2 linked regions of the Caballeronia sp. LZ062 genome follow. The protein of the gene in region 1 binds, or shares a complex with, the protein of each later gene. Links are inferred from orthologs where the notes say so. Each region holds a gene or a part of one and is shown on either strand. Other genes may lie near its edges.

The links.
Region 2: the proteins of trxB (region 1) and trxA are in contact, whole or in part, in a crystal structure (PDB 1F6M), measured with the Escherichia coli proteins. The link is inferred for Caballeronia sp. LZ062 from one-to-one orthologs.

What each region holds. Positions count from the first base shown.
Region 1 is NZ_JARTWB010000002.1:1,810,741-1,827,396, forward strand. Bases 6,551-9,365 are described here. They hold trxB (thioredoxin-disulfide reductase), read left to right. Parts: upstream 6,551-7,361; coding sequence 7,362-8,369; downstream 8,370-9,365. Other genes in these bases: P9239_RS14595 (DNA translocase FtsK 4TM domain-containing protein), read right to left, coding at 6,551-7,017; P9239_RS14605 (Smr/MutS family protein), read left to right, coding at 8,578-9,365. Also shown: putative hydroxymethylpyrimidine transporter CytX, read left to right, coding at 1-1,115; speB (agmatinase), read right to left, coding at 1,236-2,246; P9239_RS14580 (LysR family transcriptional regulator), read left to right, coding at 2,373-3,305; P9239_RS14585 (hypothetical protein), read left to right, coding at 3,498-3,941; outer membrane lipoprotein chaperone LolA, read right to left, coding at 3,986-4,657; more of P9239_RS14595, read right to left, coding at 4,690-6,550; more of P9239_RS14605, read left to right, coding at 9,366-9,369; P9239_RS14610 (trimeric intracellular cation channel family protein), read left to right, coding at 9,379-9,999; P9239_RS14615 (protein-L-isoaspartate O-methyltransferase), read left to right, coding at 10,115-10,768; P9239_RS14620 (rhodanese-like domain-containing protein), read left to right, coding at 10,852-11,175; P9239_RS14625 (heme biosynthesis protein HemY), read right to left, coding at 11,580-12,773; hemDX (fused uroporphyrinogen-III synthase HemD/membrane protein HemX), read right to left, coding at 12,773-14,821; hemC (hydroxymethylbilane synthase), read right to left, coding at 14,821-15,867; ppc (phosphoenolpyruvate carboxylase), read left to right, coding at 16,152-16,656.
Region 2 is NZ_JARTWB010000002.1:955,191-958,170, reverse strand. Bases 1-2,860 are described here. They hold trxA (thioredoxin TrxA), read left to right. Parts: upstream 1-1,197; coding sequence 1,198-1,524; downstream 1,525-2,860. Other genes in these bases: rho (transcription termination factor Rho), read left to right, coding at 1,786-2,860; P9239_RS10565 (DNA polymerase III subunit gamma/tau), read right to left, coding at 1-658. Also shown: more of rho, read left to right, coding at 2,861-2,980. UniProt on the Escherichia coli protein: Participates in various redox reactions through the reversible oxidation of its active center dithiol to a disulfide and catalyzes dithiol-disulfide exchange reactions.

The sequences.
Region 1 (16,656 bases):
CGGTCATCGGCGTCGTGCTGCTCGCCCTCGCGGGCGTGGTCGGCACGGATACGGGACTCGCGGCCATGTCCTCGCTGCGCCCGACGCTCGGCGTGCGCGGCGCGTCGGTGCCCGCCGTGCTCAACGCGGTGCAACTGGTCGGCTGGGGATCGTTCGAGATCATCGTCATGCGCGATTCCGCCGACGCGCTCGCCAAACAATCGTTCCATTTCTCGATGCCGCTCGTCTGGACGCTCCTCTTCGGCGCCCTCGCGACGCTGCTCGCGGTGAGCGGACCGCTCTCTTTCGTGCGGCGCTTTCTGCGCACGTGGGGCATCTGGCTTTTGCTCGGCGGGGCGGGCTGGCTGACATGGAATCTGCTGTCCAAGCACGATCTCGCCGCGCTGATGGCGCGCCCCGGCACCGGCGAGATGGCGTTCGGCGCCGGTATCGACCTCGTGGTTGCAATGCCGCTGTCGTGGCTGCCGCTGATTGCCGACTACACGCGCTTCGGCCGCAGCGCGGGCGGCACGTTTCGCGGCACGCTGCTCGGTTACGGCATCGCGAACCTGTGGTTCTATGCGCTCGGCGCGGTGTACGGGCTGGCTGCGGGCGGCGGCGACACGCTGCTGACCGTGGCGCTCGCGCAGGCAGGCGGCGGCATCGCGCTGCTCTTGATTCTCATCGACGAAATCGACAACGCGTTCGCCGACATTCACTCGGCGGCCGTGTCCACCGGCACTTTCTGGGCGCGCGCGAGCGTGCCGATGCTATCGGCGGCGTATGGCGCGTTGTGCACGCTCGTCGCGCTCGTCGTGGCGATGGGCAAGTATCAGAACTTCCTGCTCTTAATCGGCTCGGTATTCGCGCCGCTGTTCGGCGTGGTGCTGGCGGACCACTTCATCGTGCGAAAGCGCCGTGTGGATGCTGCCGCGGTGGGCCGCATCGACGGGCGCTATGGCTACTCGGGCGGCTGGCACGTGAGCGCGTTCATCGCGTGGGGCGTGGGAATCGCGGCTTATCACGCGATCAACGCATGGCTGCCGAACCTCGGCGCGACGCTGCCGTCGCTCGCGCTGGGCGCGGTGTGCTATCTGCTCCTGGTGTCGGCGCGGCGAACGGCGGTGGCTTCCTGAGCGCAATGTCGGCGCGCGCCGATTCGTCTTGCGAATCAGCGCGCTAGCCGACTTGTCAGGCGATTTTCCACAGGGCGTTGCACAGAAGTTGTGGAGAACTGCCCGGGGCGCGCGCCATCGTCAGTTGCGTCTCTCTACGCCCGGCAGCACGCAAAGCAGTTCGAACGCCAGATTCGCCCCGAGCAGCGCAGTCGTGCCGAACGGATCATAAGGCGGCGCCACTTCCACCAAGTCCGCCCCGACGATGTTCAGCCCCCACGCGCCGCGGACGATCTCCAGCGCTTGCGGCACAGTCAGCCCGGCTATTTCCGGCGTCCCGGTGCCCGGCGCGAACGCGGGGTCGATGCCGTCGATATCGAACGTGATGTACACCGGTCCGTCGCCCATCTGCGCGCGCACCTCGTCCATCAAGGGCGCGAGCGAGCGGTGCCAGCACTCCTCCGTCTGCACGACGCGAAAGCCCTGCTCGCGGCACCAGTCGAAGTCGCCCGCTTCGTAGCCCGTGCCGCGCAAGCCGATCTGAACGACGCGCTCGCAATCGAGCAGTCCCTCTTCCACCGCGCGGCGAAACGGCGTGCCGTGCGCGATTTTCTCGCCGAACATGGTGTCGTTGACGTCCGCGTGCGCGTCCACATGAATGAGGCCGACTTTCCCGTGCTTCGCGTGCATCGCGCGCAGAATCGGCAGCGCGATGGTGTGGTCACCGCCGAGCGTGATCGGCTTGCAATCGTGCTCCAGAATCTCCCGATACGCGCGCTCGATGCGGTCGATCGAATCGAGCAGGTTGTACGGATTGATCGACACGTCGCCGATGTCCGCGACGCGCAACGAATCGAACGGCGCGGCGCGCGTCGCCATGTTGTACGGACGCAGCAGCACCGACTCGCTGCGCACCTGACGCGGCCCGAAGCGCGCGCCCGTGCGGTTGGATGTGCCGAGATCGAACGGCACGCCGACGAAACACGCGTCCAGCCCCGACGCCGACTCGACGTACGGCAGACGCATCATCGTCGCGATGCCGCCGCAGCGCGGCATCTGATTGCCCGAAAGCGGCTGCGGCCGCTCCGCGCGATGGTCGCGCAAATAGGAATCGAAGTGGTCGGCGGGCGCGAACAGCGAGGACGTATTCATATCGGTCAATGTCGGTCAATGTCAGTTGAAGTCGGACACTTCGTATTAATACGCGCATCTGCCGCGAGATAAAATGCGGCCGAAATAACCTTCACATCGATTTCGATCGATGTTCCGGCGGCGCGCATGTTCACTCACCTTTCCGACCTCGATTTGCGGCTCATCCGCGTCTTCCTCGCCATCGTGGATGCGGGCGGCGTCTCGTCCGCGCAGGCGACGCTGAACGTCGGCCAGTCGACCATCAGCACGCAGCTGGCGACGCTCGAAAGCCGCCTCGGTTATCGGCTGTGCGAACGCGGGCGCGGCGGCTTCGCGTTGACATCGCGCGGCGAGCAATTCGTCGATGCGTGCCGCACGCTGCTCGCCGCCGTCGATACCTTCGATTCGACCGCGCGCAATGTCGGCAAGAAGCTCGTCGGCACGCTGACGCTCGGGATGATCGGCAATACACCGGTGAGCGCGAACGCGCGCATCAGCGAGGCCATCGCGCGATTCAGGCAGCGCGACGAATCGGTGCGCTTCTCCGTGCTCGTGCGATCGCCGGGCGAACTCGAAGAAATGCTGCTCGCCGGGCGCATCCAGATGGCGATCGGCTATTTCTGGCATCGGGTGCCGTCGCTCGACTACACGGAGATCTTCGCGGAGGACCAGCTCGCCTATTGCGGGCAAGCGCATCCTCTCTTCAAGCGCGCGGGCCGCGTCACGCTTGCGCAGACCGCCGGTCACGACTGGGCGTGGCGCAGTTACCCGCTGCCGGAGGCCGCAGCGCTGATGCCGGGCTCGATCACCGCCGTCGCCGACAACATGGAAGCGGTCGCCATGCTCGTGCTGTCAGGGCGGCACCTCGGCTATCTGCCGGAGCATTTCGCTGCACCGTATGTAGACGACGGCTCCCTTGCGGCGCTGAATCCGAAGGCGATGCGCTACCGGGTCGCGTTCCAGATGGTCACGCGCGCGGACAGGGCGCGCGGCGCGCGCGGAACGAAGAGCGATATCGTCGATGCGTTGATCGAGGATATGACGACAGCGCATCGCGTGTCGCCAATAACAGCTTCTTAGCCGTCAAAACTAATCAACGCCTGCCTCTACAACATGCATCGCGCATTTTTCAACCAGGTAGGCGAAAATCGATTGCGAATTCAATCGGACTCCTCTTATTATCGTCTGACGCATCAACGGATCGCTTGAGAACAGTCCGTCCATGCGCGCGGTCTCGACAGCCGCGACAACACGACCAATAAGGGGAACACGATGAGCAAATCGAAGCTGCGCAGTGCGGAACGCTGGGGAATCGCAATGACGGCCGCGGCCGCCTGCGTTGCCACGTCGGCGAACGCGTACACGATGCCGGGCGGCACGATCACATTCAGAGGCGCACTGGTTTCGCCGCCGTTCGCGGTAGCGGCGGTATCAGCGCAAGCGGGATCAGCGACATGGAGCCGAAGCGGGCAAACCGCGATTGTCGCGTTCGACGCCTATCCGAACAGCACACCGAACGCTGCCGTTTCGCTGAGGGCGGACAACCATCGCGCGACATCCGATGCCCTGACCACGGACTTCGTGGACGGCAACGGTCGTCGCATTGCGGCGGGCAGCGACGGCGCGTTTCGCGTCGGCGGCTCTGGTGGAGTCTTATCGATAGAGAGCAAGGCGCGATCAGCACAACGCGTGACGGTCGTCACCGAATATCGCTAGACCCGCGAACAGGACGCGCGGCTCCGACGAGCCGCGCCGAGAAATCATCCGTTAATGACGTCCGCGCCTTTGGGCACGTTGAACTTGAAGGTATCGGCCTTGACAGGCGGATTCTTCTGGATGTTCGAGAACGTGAGCAACGTCACGTTGCCGAATACGTCGTGCAGTTCCATCGCTTCCAGATTGCCGTCCTTGAAGCCGATGCCAACCGTCTGGAACTGCGTGTCCTTCGCCTTCGGTGTCAATTCCAGCCAGTCGATGCCGCCTTTTACGCCCGCATCGCGCAACGTGAAGTTCTTTTCCAGATCGTTGCTGCCGAAGAGAATGGCCGCCGGGCTCGCGCCGAGCGCGCCGCCGAGACTGCGCACCGTGACCTGGTTCAAGTCCTTGTCGTAGACGTAGAGCTTGTCGCCGTCTGCCTGCAAGAGCTGCGAGTACGGCTTCTCATAGGACCAGATGAACTTGCCCGGCCGCGCGAACATGAACGTGCCGCTCGACATCGTGCCCTTGGTCGGCGTCGTGACCGTGCTCGCGCCGTTATTGACCTTGCCGGGCGCCTTGACTTCCTGCTGCGTGAAATCGCCGCGCGCCGCGTGAACCTGCGACACGAACAACTTCAACTGCTCGGTCCCGCTCGCGAATGCGTGCGATGCAAACGACATCGACGCCGACAGCAGCGCCGCGCCGAATGCCTTCTTCCCCGTGTACTGCTTCATCCTGTTGTTCTCCTTCCGTAGCCGTCCGCGCGCTATTCCGACTCGCGAGCGGGCGTGAGGATCTCGCGGTTGCCGTTCGACGACATGGCGGACACGAGACCCGAATTCTCCATCTGTTCCAAAAGGCGCGCGGCGCGGTTATAGCCGATGCGCAAGTGCCGCTGCACGAGCGAAATAGACGCGCGCTTGTTCTTGATGACGACCTCGACCGCCTGATCGTACAAAGGATCGGACTCGCCATCGGTCGACCCGGTTCCGCCCGCGCCCGCCGCGCCTTCGTCGCCTTCGCCCGCCAGCCCGCCTTCCAGAATGCCTTCGATGTAATTCGGCTCGCCGTGCTCCTTCAGCTTGTCGACCACGCGATGCACTTCCTCGTCCGACACGAACGCGCCGTGCACGCGCACAGGCAGGCCCGAACCCGGCGGCAGATACAGCATGTCGCCCATGCCGAGCAGCGATTCGGCGCCCTGCTGATCCAGAATCGTGCGCGAGTCGATCTTCGACGACACCTGGAACGCCATGCGCGTCGGCACGTTCGCCTTGATGAGGCCGGTGATCACGTCCACCGAGGGACGCTGCGTCGCGAGAATCAAATGGATGCCCGCCGCCCGCGCCTTTTGCGCGATACGCGCGATCAGTTCTTCCACCTTCTTGCCGACGACCATCATGAGATCGGCGAGTTCGTCGATCACCACCACGATGTTCGGCAGGCGCGTAAGCGGCTCCGGATCGTCGGGCGTGAGGCTGAACGGATTCGGAATCTTCTCGTCGCGCTTCTTCGCTTCGTCGATCTTCGAATTGAAGCTCGCGAGATTTCGCACGCCCATCTTGCTCATGAGCTTGTAGCGGCGCTCCATTTCGGCGACGGCCCAGTTCAGCGCGTGGCCGGCCTGCCGCATGTCGGTGACGACCGGGCACAGCAGATGAGGAATGCCTTCGTAGACACTCATTTCGAGCATCTTCGGATCGATCAGAATGAGCCGCACCTGGTCCGCGCTCGCCTTGTAGAGCAGCGACAGGATCATCGCGTTGATACCGACCGACTTGCCCGAACCCGTCGTGCCCGCGACGAGCAAGTGCGGCATCTTGGCGAGATCGGCACAGACCGGATTGCCGCCGATGTCCTTGCCGAGGCCCATCGTGAGCGGCGAGGCCGCCGCCGCGTAGACTTCGGAGCCGAGAATCTCCGAGAGCTTGACCGTCTGCCGGCGCTGGTTCGGCAATTCCAGCGCCATGTAGTTCTTGCCGGGAATCGTCTCGACGACGCGAATCGACACGAGCGACAGCGAACGCGCCAGATCCTTCGCCAGACCGACGATCTGGCTGCCCTTCACGCCCGTCGCCGGCTCGATTTCATAGCGCGTCACGACCGGCCCCGGATACGCGGCGACCACGCTCACTTCGACGCCGAAATCCTTCAGCTTCTTTTCGATCAGGCGCGACGTGTATTCCAGCGTATCGGCGGCGATGGTTTCCTGCGTCTTCGGCGGCGGATCCAGCAACGCGATGGCCGGCAACGTGGAATCGCCCGGCAGATCCGCGAAAAGCGGCACCTGCTTTTCCTTTTCGACGCGCTCCGAGCGCGGCGGCGTCGCGACCGGCGGCACGATCACGACCGGCTCGTGATCCTCGTGCTTCACGCGCGAGCGCACGACCTTGCCTTCGCGCTTCGATGCGGCTTCTTCGCCGAGCTTGCGGTCGCGGCCCGCTTCGCGGCGCAGTTGCGCGCCGGTGATCGCGTTGAGAATGCCTTCGCCGACTTTCTCGCACACCGAGAGCCACGAGAACCGGAAATACAGCGACAGACCAATGGCGAGCGCAATCAGCAGAAAAAGCGTCGCGCCCGTGAAACCGAGGGCATGCGATACGTGACGCGCGATCATGTCGCCGACCACGCCGCCGGGCGCGCGCGGCAGCGGCACCTTGAGCGACCACATGCGCAGCGCCTCGATGCCGTCCGTTGCGAGCAGCACCAGGACGAACGCGAACGCTTGCGCAAGCCACGTGCGGTCGCGCGGCGCGCCTTCATCGTCCGACGATGCTTGCGCCGCAGGTTCCGCGATGCGCCGGTAATTGGCGACAATGCGCCGCCCGAGCAGCACGACGAGCCAGTACGACGACAGCCCGAACACCAGCAGCAGAATGTCCGACGTGTACGCGCCGACGCGCCCCGCCCAGTTTGAAATGTGATCGACGCTCACGGCGTGCGTCCAGCTCGGATCTTTCCGGCTGTACGAAATGAGCGCCATGACGAGGAAAAGCCCGAGGGCGACCTGGAGAATCCAGCGAATCTCGGTGAAGAGCCGCGACATGCGGTGCGGCAACGCCTGCGGGCTCGCGGAATAGGATGCTTTGGCCATTGATTCGGTGTCGCTTGTCGCGGCCGCCGTCGATTCGATCGGGGCCGCATGAACGGTGACCTATTGTAAACGCTGCATTGCGGCGAGAGGCGCAAAAACGGCCGCGTTCTTGCAACCTGTAACACTCCTCACATGCCGTTCATCGCCCGTTTCTGCGTGAAATCTGCGGCGCGCGCCTATCAAAGCGATTGAAAGGTTCACTCGGAGGGCTCTCGCGGCGGCCTTTATAATTGACGTCTCGCATCCAACTACGGGTCATCGGCGGCACGCACCAGGTGCCGAATTTGCTGCACGAATCGCAACGCATGCACTGCCGATCCGACCATCAATAACGGACCACCATCATGTCATCACCGCAACCCGCGCCCAAACACGCCAAAGTGCTGATCCTCGGTTCCGGCCCCGCCGGCTACTCCGCCGCCGTCTACGCGGCCCGGGCGAATCTGGCGCCGCTGCTCGTCACCGGCCTCGCGCAAGGCGGCCAGCTGATGACCACGACCGACGTCGAAAACTGGCCGGGCGATCCCTCGGGCGTGCAGGGTCCGGAACTGATGCAGCGCATGGAAGAGCACGCGCGCCGGTTCAACACCGAAATCGTGTTCGATCACATCCATACCGCGAAACTCAACGAGCGTCCGCTCCGTCTTATCGGCGATGCGGGCGAATACACCTGCGATTCGCTGATTATTGCGACGGGTGCGTCGGCGCAGTATCTCGGCAATCCGTCGGAGCAGGCGTTCATGGGCAAGGGCGTGTCTGCCTGCGCGACCTGCGACGGCTTTTTCTATCGCAATGGCGAAGTCGCCGTGATCGGCGGCGGCAACACGGCCGTCGAAGAGGCGCTGTATCTGTCGGGCATCGCAAAGAAAGTGACGGTCATTCACCGCCGCGACAAGTTCCGCGCCGAGCCGATTCTGATCGACCGCTTGCTCGCGAAGGAAAAGGAAGGCGTGGTCGACATCAAGTGGAATCACGTTCTCGACGAAGTGACGGGCGATGAATCCGGCGTCACCGGCCTGCGCGTGAAGCACACGCAGACCGGCGAGATCACGGACATTGCGTTGCAGGGCGTGTTCGTCGCGATCGGCCACAAGCCGAACACCGAACTGTTCGCGGGTCAGGTGGAGATGAAAAACGGCTACATCCTGACGAAGGGCGGCACGAGCGGCAACGCGACGGCAACCAGCATCCCCGGCGTGTTCGCGGCCGGCGACGTGCAGGACCATATCTACCGCCAGGCGATCACCAGCGCGGGAACCGGCTGCATGGCCGCGCTCGACGCGCAGCGTTACCTCGAAGCCATCGACGAAACGCCGACGCCGCATTCGATGAGCCACGAAAAGGATCGGTAAGCAGGGAGGCGCCGCGCGCCTAGCCGACGTTTCGTCAAAAACGGGCCCCGGTTCGCGCCGCCGGCCCGTTTTTTGTTTCCAGCATCGTGGACGGGCGTTTCGTGCCGGCGCATCCGGCAATGACCGCGCCCGTGGCACAATCGGCGCTTCACGTCGGATCGCCGCTCCTTCCGCCGCTGCATTCGCAGCCGTACTTTCTGGCCGAACGATGCCCAAAAATCTTCCCCACCCGAACGAACCGAAGCCGCGCCGACCGCAGACGCCGCGTCCGGCCGCTGCGGAAAAGCCGCCTGCCGCCGATCCGCGCGATGTGAAGGACGCGCTCAAGCGCGACGGCCTCGCGGGGCTGGCTGCGCTGAAAAGCGCGCTCGAGGCGGACGCCGACAAGCGCGCCGCCGAACGCGCCGCGGCGGCGCTCGCCGAGCGTGAAGCGGCCGCGCACGCTGACGAGTTTCGCCGCTCGATCGGCCAGATCGAGCCGCTGAAAACGCCGCCGCGTATGACGGTGACGCGCGTTCCCCCGCCGCCGCTTCCGCTGCAAAGCCGCCGCGACGAGGAAGCCGTGCTGCAGGAGGCGCTCTCCGACGAGTACGACCCGGAAAGCCTGCTCGACATCGACGAGACGCTTTCGTATTGCCGGCCGGGTATCAGCCAGGAAGTCGTGAAGAAGCTGCGGCGCGGCGCGTGGATCGTGCAGGCGCAGCTCGATCTGCACGGCATGCGCCGAGAGGAAGCGCGCGAGGCGCTCGCGGAATTCATCCGTGAATCGGTGAAGCGCGGGCTGCGCTGCCTGCGCGTGATTCACGGCAAGGGCTTGGGCTCCATCGGCAAGGAACCGATTCTCAAGGGCAAAGTGCGCGCGTGGCTCACGCAAAAGGCGGAAGTGATTGCCTTTTGTCAGGCGCGTCCGCACGACGGCGGCGCAGGCGCCGTGGTCGTTCTGCTGCAGCCGGGCGGCACGCCGCGGCATCACAATCATCCACAAGACAAGACCCGCTGAACAACGAACGTGCATCCCAGACTCACCCTCGCCATTTCCATCATGGAGGCGCTCGCGATCTTCGCGTATGCGCTTTCCGGCCTCATCGAAGCGAGAAAGCGGCGGCTGGATGCCGTCGGCGCTTTTCTCGTCGCGCTCGCCACGGCATTCGGCGGCGGCACGGTGCGCGACGTGCTGCTGTCGCGCCGCCCGTTCTACTGGGTCGAACATCAGGATTACGTGCTCGCCATTTTCGCGATGGCGATTTTCGCGCCGCTCTTTCTGCGGCTGACGTCGCGCGTTTTCGATCAGCGCGCGTTGCTCGTCACCGATGCGATCGGACTCGGCCTGTTCAGCGTGTCGGGCACGTCGATCGCGCTCGATGCGCAGATGCCCGCGTTCACCGCCACGATGATGGGCGTCACGACCGGCGTCTTCGGCGGCATCATGCGCGACGTGCTGTGTAACGAGATTCCGCTGATCTTGCGCGATTCGCGCCCCTACGCGGTGTGCGCATTCGCGGGCTGCTGGATTTATCTCGGCCTCGCGCATCTGGACGTCGACACCATCTACAACGTGCTGCTTTCGACGGCGTTCATCCTCGTCGCGCGGCTTGCCACGTTCAAGCTGGACATTCGCCTGCCGCATTAGGGCGGGCGGGAAAACGCGTCCGTTTGCTACAATCGCGAAGTCAATCCGCCTCGCCCGGCCGCTCGCGCCGGTGCTTCGGGGCACCGGTTTCCTGCCGTCAACACGCACACAGAACATGAACATCGAGCAAGCGCGTTTCAACATGATCGAGCAACAGATTCGTCCCTGGGATGTGCTGGACCTGGACGTGCTCAACCTGCTGTCGATCGTCAAGCGCGAGAACTACGTTCCCGCCGCCTATCGCAATCTCGCTTTCGCGGACCTCGAAATTCCGCTGCCCGGCGGCGAGCGCATGCTGGCTCCGAAGATCGAAGCGCGCATTCTGCAGGAACTGACCGTTCACAAGGGCGAGACGGTGCTGGAAATCGGCTCGGGCTCGGGCTACATGGCCGCCCTCCTCGCGCATCGCGGACGCAGCGTTACGACCGTCGAAATCTCGCAGGAACTGGCCGAATTCGCGAAGCAGAATCTCGCGGCCAACGGCGTGACGAATGCGGAAGTGGTCGTCGGCGACGGCGCACGCGGCTGGAGCCAGGGCGCGCCGTTCGACGTGATCTGCGTCTCGGGCGGCCTGCCCGTGATGCCGCAGGAATTTCTGGAACTGCTGAACATCGGCGGGCGCATCGCTGCTTTCGTCGGCACCGCTCCGGTGATGGAGGCGCAGATCATCACGCGCATCGACGAAAAGCAGTATCGCGTGTCGGCTGTCTTCGAGACTTTCGTCGCGCCGCTGAAGAACGCATTGCATCCGCCGGCGTTCAAGTTCTGAGCGTTCGACTTTCGCCGCCAGGCCGCCGTGCTTCCCCGGGCCCGGCGCCCGTTTTGCCTAACCTGCTCCGCGCCCGCGATTCCATGCAAAACCTGACCGCATCCGAACTTGCCGCGTGGCTCGCGGATTCGTCCCGCCCCGCTCCCGTTCTGCTCGACGTGCGCGAACCGTGGGAGCTTGAGACCGCGAAGATGGAGAACGTCGTCTCTATTCCAATGCGCGACATCCCCGCGCGCAGCGAAGAACTGGAAGACGACGCGCAGATCGTCTGCATCTGCCATCACGGCGCGCGCAGCGCGCAGGTCGGCATGTTCCTCGAATCGCGCGGCTTCACGAATATCTTCAATCTGTACGGCGGCATCGACGCGTGGTCGCGTCAGGTCGATCCTTCGGTTCCGACGTATTGAGCACCAGCGGGCGCTGCGGGCGGCATTCCCGGCGATTGGCGACGGCCCGAAGCACGAATTGTGTCCGCGGCATCGATCGCTCCATTTCGGGTCCTGACGTCGACGAGCGCTGCGCGGTCGGTATGGGTTGCCCCGCGTTGCAACGGGCCCGGAGCGCAATAGCGGGCCTGGCGGCTTTGACCCCTGCTGCGCCTTGGCGGCGTGCCTTCGTTCTTAACGGTCCACGAATTAATTTCGATTCCTGCGCCGCATCGGCCCGGGATCGCGCGAAGCCGATCCTCCGCTTCAACGCATTCATTTCCGCGAGCGCCCCGCCGCCCACTATTTCCGGCGCTTTACGAAAGCAAAAGGCCGCATGCGCTTTCACACATGCGGCCTGATATAGATCACGCCTGAACTACGCTCTAAACCACGTTCATCGCTAGCGCGCTCGCCCGATAATGCTCGGCGGCCTTCTCGGCATCGCCCAATTGCTCGTGCAGGCGAGCCAGCGCCCGGTGCGTCCGGATCTTGAGCGGCTCGTTGTCGGCCAGTTTGAGCGCCGATTCCAGAAACGCCTGCGCCTTGCCCCACAACTGCTGATGCAGACACAAGCGCCCGAGCGTGAAGAGCAGGTCCGCGTCTTCCGTGCGCTCCTTCTGCCAGGCTTCGGCGCGCTGAATGAGCGGGAACGCATCGCCGCCGACGACGCAATCCGGATAGCGGCGCAACAGGCGCGCGTCCCAATTGTGCGCAAGCGCCTCTTCGACGATCTTCCTCGCCTCCGCACGACGGTCAAGCGCGATCAGCAATTCCGCCGCGAGATCCGCGAGACGCGGCGACTGGCGCTCCGTCGCGGAGAGCGACTGCCACAGTTCCAGCAGCGCGTCGGGATTGTGCCGCCGGTCGCGCAGCAGGTTCTCCGCCGCGACCTGCCGCAAACGCACCGCCACGGCCGGATGCAACGCTTCGCGCTTCTCCAGCATGCGCACGAGCTTCAACACTTCCGCCCAATTCTTGAGTTGCTGCTGCGCTCGCAGCGCGATCTGCTGCGCGTGAATGCGCCGCCCGCCTTGCGCCTGAATCTCGGTCAACGCGACGAGCGCGCCGTCAGCGTCGCGGCCATCGGCGCGCATGTCGGCGGTGGCCATGAGGCGCGCGTCCTGCCAGTCGGCGCCGCCGATTTGCGCGAGCCATTCGTCGCGACGCGCGTATTCATGCAGCCGATGCGCCGCGTTCGCGCCGATGAGCCTTGCCGCGCCCTGATTCTCGTCGACGGAAAGCGCATCGCGCGCCGCCTTCTCCGCCTTCGAAAAACGCCCGGCGTACAAGTGGCCGATGGCATCGCGCAAAGAAGCGTTGGCCTTCGCGAGCCGGCTGCGCGCGCGGTAAGCGGCCACGCGCTGCGGCATTTTCCAGACGCCGCGCGCCGCGCGAATCAGCCCGTACAGCACGATAAACAGCACGACGAGCGCAACCGCGAACAGATTGAGCGAGACGTCCACGCGATACGGCGGAACGACGATCAATACCTGCCCGCCGTTGAAGCCGCCGACCGTCGCCACGATCACCGCGACCGCGAAAAGCAGCGCGAGCCAGATGAGTCCTCGAATCGTCATCATCCGCCTCGCTTGAACTGATGCACGGCGGCAAGGCTCGCGTCCAGGTTCGGCACGGCGACCGCGAGCGACGCCTGATCGACCTGTTTCACGAGATCGCGCACGGCGGCGACCTTCTTCGACGACGGATCGAAGTATCGGCCGAGCGAGGCATCCGCGGCCGCGAGATCGGACTTGAGCGTCGGTTCGCTGCGCGACAGCAGCGACAAACGCGCCGACAAGAGCCTCAGCTTGACGTTCTCGCGCACGAAGTAGCCTTGATCGGGCGATGTCAGCATGGCGTCCGCATTGTCGATGCGCCGCACCGACACGAGACTCGACAACTGCTGGCCGATGCCGCTCGTGATCTGCCGCCACAGCACTTTCCAGCGCGGCTCGCCGGTGGCCGCCGCAATCGAAACGCTGTCGCCCGGCGCGGCGGCCTGCGCCCGCGCACGCTCGATCGGCGCTTCGCCCGCGAGCGGCAAGCCGTCGATCTGCTCGATGGCCGTGTCCAGCTTGATCGCGAGACCGGTGAGGTCGGTGGTTTGCGTCGACTTCAGCTTGTCGATGTCCTGCGCGACAGCCTTGCGGATCGCGACGACTTGCGGGCCGGTCGTCGCGGCGAGGCGCGTGTCGGCGCTCTGCAGCGCGAAAAGCGCGAGCTGAACGTTGCCGGTCAACTGCAACTGCTGGCTCGCGCTGGAGAGAATCTGCTCGACTTCCGCGATCGTCCAGTCGTCGCGGTTGCTCGCGAGATCCTGATACTGCTGCTGCAACGCCTGACTGTGCGCTTCGGCATCGGCGAGCTTGCCCTGCAACTGGATCAACTGCGTGTTGAGCGCGGAAGTGGCGCTCGCCGCCTGGTCCGCTTTTGCGCGCAAAGCGGCGTTCTGCGCATCGGCTTCTCCGGCGCGCTGCGCCATTTCCTGTTCCTTGCGGTCCACTTTGCGGTTGAGCGCGTAGCCGCCCGCGCCTGCCGCCACCGCCAGAATGACGACGACGAACCACAACAACACAGTGCCCGCGCCGCCGCGCCGCTTCTGCTGTTCATACGGCGTGAAGGGCGTGTTCGGCGGCAAGGGTGGTGTCACGTTCGGCTGAGGTGAAGCTTTCTTGGAATCGTTCGAGTCAGTCATGCGTGATTGAGCCGGTTGGTGGGCCGGCGGCGTGGCCGGCGATGTATCGGTCGCTCGAGAGAATGCGCCGGCCGTCGCCTGCGCGTCGGGCTCCCGATTCGCTGCCGAGGCGTAGGGAAACAGCGCCTCCAGCGTATGTACGATGCGTTCGTCGCCGGCGCCGGACACCGTAATCCTATCAAAACCCGTTTGGCGAGCGGCTTCGGCAATGCGCGGGTGCGGGCACACGAGCGGCGCGTGCTTAAGCCGCGCGATTTCGTCGGCGGTGAGATGCTCGCGGGCAAGCTGGTCGAGATTGCGCACGCCCTCCGAACTGGTGAGCAGCCACGCATGGTCGCCACCGAGCAGCGCGTGGATGCGCTCCCACTTGCGCATGGACGGCTCGGGCAACAGACGCCGGTACGCCGCGACCTTCGTCACGCGCGCGCCGGCCTGTTCCAGGCGCTCGGCGAGCCATTCGCGCCCGCCGTCGCCGCGCACGATCAAGACACGCTTCCCGTCGAGCCCGTCTGTGCCGAAATGCGCCTCGATGGAAGCGTAAAGCGCCTCGGAATCGAAACGCGGATCGGCTTGCTCTTCCGACGGGCTGATCACGCGATGCCCCGGCGCATGAACGCCCTGCCGCGCGAGCGCCGCGACGCTGCCCGGCCCGACGACCGCCACCGGCACGTCCGCCGGCCACGGCGCGAAGAGGCGGCCGAACGCGTGATCGACCGCGTTCGGCGACACGAACACGACGAGCGCGTATCGCTCCGGCGCGTAAAGCTCGTCGAGTGCGGCGCGAAGGGGCGCGTCGTCGGCAACCGGCGCGATGTCGATCAGCGGGAACTCGAACGCCTCGAAGCCCGCGCGGCCAAGCCGTTCGACGAGCGCCGACGACTGCCCGCCCGGACGCGTGATGACGACGGTGGCGCGGACCGCGCTCGCCATCAGGACGCGTTCGCCGCGGACGGCGGCGCTGGATTGTCCGGCGAACCGTTCGCGGACGGCGGCGCGTTGGGCGCGTCGGCGCGGCTCATCGTCGAAAGCGCGTTGACGATGTCGGTGGCGCCTTGCGCTTCGAGATCCGCCGAAACGCGCTGACCCAATGCGAGCGCGCGCGCCAGATCCGGCGCGCGCACCGATTCTTCCGCGCGCAGCACGCGCTTGCCGTCAGGCATCGAAACCGCGCCGCGCAGAAAAAGCGAGCCGTCGCGCCAGTGCGCAAAGGCCGCGAGCGGCACCTCGCAGCTCCCGCCGAGCGCACGCGAGACCGCGCGTTCCGCTTCCACGGCGAGCGCGGTGGCTTCGTCGTGCAGCGGCGCGAGCCACGCGGCGAGTTCCGGCCGATCCGCGCGGATCTCGATGCCGAGCGCGCCCTGCCCTGCCGCCGGCAAGCTCTCCGAGACGTCGAGCCAGGCGCGGATGCGCGATTCGAGGCCGAGCCGCTTGAGACCCGCCGCCGCCAGAATGACCGCCGCGTAATCGCCGCGGTCGAGCTTGGCCAAGCGCGTATCGAGATTGCCCCGCAGCGGCCGCACGTCGAGATGCGGAAAGCGCGCGCGGATCATCGCTTCGCGCCGCAGGCTGGACGTGCCGACCACGCTGCCCGCAGGCAACGCATCGAGCGATTCGAAATGCGGCGAGACGAAGGCATCGCGCGGGTCGTCGCGCTCGAGAATCGCGCCGAGCGTGAAGCCTTCGGGCAACTGCATCGGCACGTCTTTCAGCGAATGCACTGCGAGATCGGCGCGGCCTTCCGCGAGCGCGGCTTCCAGCTCTTTCACGAAGAGACCCTTGCCGCCGACCTTGGACAGCGTGCGGTCCAGAATCTGATCGCCGCGCGTCGTCATTCCGAGAATTTTGACGTCGCAAGATGGATATAATTTGTGCAGCGCACACCGCACGTGCTCGGCTTGCCACATGGCGAGCCGGCTCTCCCGCGAAGCGATGACCAGCGTGGCGGGCGGTGTCGTTGAATGCGTCTCGGAATTCATTGATGCTCGATCGAATACGGGATGAAATAACAAACAATGGTAGCACGCACGCCACGGTCCATTCGGGCATGGGCGGCGCGCGAAAGCCTTGTCCGGCGCGCCTTTCGGAGCGCCGAAAAGCGGGCGCGGCGCATGGGGAGACACACGCGCCACGCCCGGACGCCTCGCGCTCGTTCCGTTTTTGCTGGTCCGCATGACACGCTTCGCGCGGCCCCGTACGGGCCGCCTAGCAGCCCGCCGTACCCGTCGATGGTCCCTGGCTTCGCATCAGAGAGGAACTCAACGTGACGTCTTCCGCATCGGCCCGCACGGCGCGCCGCAACGCCGCATCGCCCGACTCATCGTCCGACACGTCCATCGCGGCGGCGTCGCCTTCCATCTCGAAAACGCGGGCCGCAGGCGCCGCGAAAGCGTCCACGGCGGCCGTCGCGGTCAAGGAGAAGCCGGGCGTCGAGGCGGTGGTAAAGGCGCCCAAGGCCGCCAAGCCGGCGAAAGAAGCGAAGCCGTCGAAGAAGGCCAAAGCCGCTTCGCTCTCGGATGCGAACGCCGCCGGAGCGTCCGCCGAGCCGGCGCGGCTCGCGGAGTCCGCGGATTCCGCCGAACGCGCGAAACCTGCGAACCGCGCCCGCGACGACAAAGACCGCCCGCTCTTCGAAGACATCCGCTTCCTCGGCCGCGTGCTCGGCGAAGTGCTGCGCGAGCAGGAAGGCGACGCCGTGTTCGACATGGTCGAGGCGATTCGTCAGACGGCCGTCAAGTTCCGCCGTGAAGACGACGTCGACGCCTCGC
Region 2 (2,980 bases), 860 kb from region 1 along the record:
GCGAGAGCGCGTCCCGCATGCTGCCGTCCGCCGCGCGCGACAAGAGCCGCAGCGCCTGCGGTTCGAACGCGATGCGCTCTTCGCCGAGAATGTGCTCCAGATGCGACACGATATGCCCCGCCGGCATCTGCTTCAGGTTGAACTGAAGGCAGCGCGAGAGCACCGTGACCGGAATCTTCTGCGGGTCGGTCGTGGCGAGTATGAATTTCACATGCGGCGGCGGCTCTTCCAGCGTCTTCAGCATGGCGTTGAAGGCGTGGTTAGTGAGCATGTGCACTTCGTCGATCATATAGACCTTGAAGCGCGCGTCGACGGGCGCATACACGGCGCGCTCCAGCAGCGCCGCCATTTCATCGACACCGCGATTGCTCGCCGCATCCATCTCTACGTAGTCGACAAAGCGGCCTTCGTCGATTTCCCGGCACGCACGGCACACGCCGCACGGCTTCGAACTCACGCCGGTCTCGCAATTGAGCGCCTTCGCGAAGATTCGCGAAAGCGTCGTCTTGCCGACGCCGCGCGTGCCCGTGAACAGATAGGCGTGATGCAGCCGGCCGCCGTCGAGCGCGTGCGTGAGCGCACGAACGACATGCTCCTGGCCGACGAGCGACTCGAACGATTTCGGCCGCCATTTGCGTGCGAGAACTTGATAGGTCATGCGCGAAATTGTATCAGCAACGACTTGTGGCAAACGCGCGAGAGCGGTACGCGGCAAGCGTTCAGCGAGGCTGTCGCCGCACCGAAAATAACAGGAAATAACGGGGGAAATGCTGGAGGAAGAAGACAAACAGAAAAGCGGAAGGTGACGAGCCCGACCCTCGGCACTGGTGGAAAGCGGCTGTGGCTGCTTCGTTCCCGACCTGACCAGGTTGACCGCGCCACCATGCGAGGAGGCCCGTCACGACGAATTGTATCACGCAGGGTGCGCCGCCCGGAAGGCTCGCAACGAAGCACGCTCGCGGTGCACTTGCGCTTCGTACTTTCGCCCTCAGATCGCTGCTATCGGGCACGGGCAACGGATAGCAAAGTAGGCTAAGATGGCATGTGACTTAGCCGTGACCGTGCGTGCTCATGCCCGAACCGGCGCGCGGCGGCGGACCTTCGAGCGGCAAGTTAAGCGGCGAAATCCTTTCCAGTTTTGGTGTATCGTGGCGAGCATTCAAACGCGGGCCTCGAATCAATAGAGGTATTCAGACAATGAGCGAATCAATCAAGCACATCAGCGACGCTTCTTTCGAACAAGACGTCGTCAAGTCGGATAAACCTGTCCTGCTCGACTTCTGGGCCGAATGGTGCGGTCCGTGCAAGATGATTGCCCCGATCCTCGACGAAGTCGCGAAGGATTACGGCGATCGCCTGCAGATCGCGAAGATCAATGTGGACGAACACCAGTCCACGCCGGTCAAGTTCGGCGTGCGCGGCATTCCCACGCTGATTCTCTTCAAGAACGGCGCGGTCGCGGCGCAGAAGGTCGGCGCCTTGTCGAAGTCGCAACTCACCGCGTTTCTCGACAGCAACCTGTAACTGCACCACAGGCGGGCGTCGGCCTCATCGGCGTCCGCTTCGCGCGCGCCTTCACGCAATACGAATGAAAAGCGCGTGAGCCGATGTTGTCGCACGACAACATCGGCCGAAAAGCCCCGTCCCCGGCCTATCCGAGGCCCGTGCGGCGTGTGCTATGCTAGAATCACAAGACTTCAAGAAGTATTAAGTCCTAGAGCGGTTCCGCTCACCTCTTCTCCCATATCTTTCTGTCGCACCTCTTCTCCCCGGCGGGAAATCCGTATGCATTTATCCGAGCTCAAGTCTCAGCACGTGTCTGCACTGATCGAGATGGCCAATGGCCTGGAGATCGAAAACGCGAACCGCCTGCGCAAGCAGGAATTGATGTTCGCGATTCTTAAAAAGCGCGCCAAGGCTGGCGACACGATTTTCGGCGACGGCACGCTCGAAGTGCTGCCCGACGGCTTCGGGTTTCTGCGCTCGCCCGAGACTTCGTATCTCGCGAGTACGGACGATATCTATATCAGCCCGTCGCAGATTCGCCGTTTCAATCTGCATACCGGCGACACCATCGAAGGCGAAGTGCGCACGCCGAAAGACGGCGAGCGCTATTTCGCGCTGGTGAAGGTCGACAAAGTCAACGGGCAGCCGCCCGAGGCCTCGAAACACAAGATCATGTTCGAGAACCTCACGCCGCTGCATCCGAATAAGCCGCTGCCGCTCGAACGCGAAATGCGCGGCGAGGAAAACGTGACGGGCCGCATCATCGACATGATCGCGCCTATCGGCAAGGGTCAGCGCGGGCTGCTCGTCGCATCGCCGAAGTCCGGCAAGACCGTGATGCTTCAGCACATCGCCCATGCAGTGAAGGCGAATCATCCGGACGTCGTGCTGTTCGTGCTCCTGATCGACGAGCGTCCCGAGGAAGTCACCGAAATGCAGCGTTCGGTCGCGGGCGAAGTGATCGCCTCGACCTTCGACGAACCCGCCGCGCGTCACGTGCAAGTGGCCGAAATGGTCATCGAGAAGGCGAAGCGTCTCGTCGAAATGAAGCATGACGTCGTGATTCTGCTCGACTCCATCACGCGTCTCGCCCGCGCCTACAACACGGTCGTGCCGGCATCGGGCAAGGTGCTGACGGGCGGTGTCGATGCCAACGCGCTGCAGCGCCCGAAGCGTTTCTTCGGCGCGGCACGCAATATCGAAGAAGGCGGCTCGCTCACCATCATCGGCACCGCGCTGATCGAAACCGGCAGCCGCATGGACGACGTGATCTACGAAGAGTTCAAGGGCACCGGCAACATGGAAGTGCACCTCGAGCGCCGTCTCGCGGAAAAGCGCGTGTATCCGTCGATCAATCTGAACAAGTCGGGCACGCGCCGCGAAGAACTGCTCATCAAGCCGGACCTGCTGCAAAAGGTCTGGGTGCTGCGCAAGTTCATTCACGACATGGACGAAGTCGAAGCGATGGAATTCC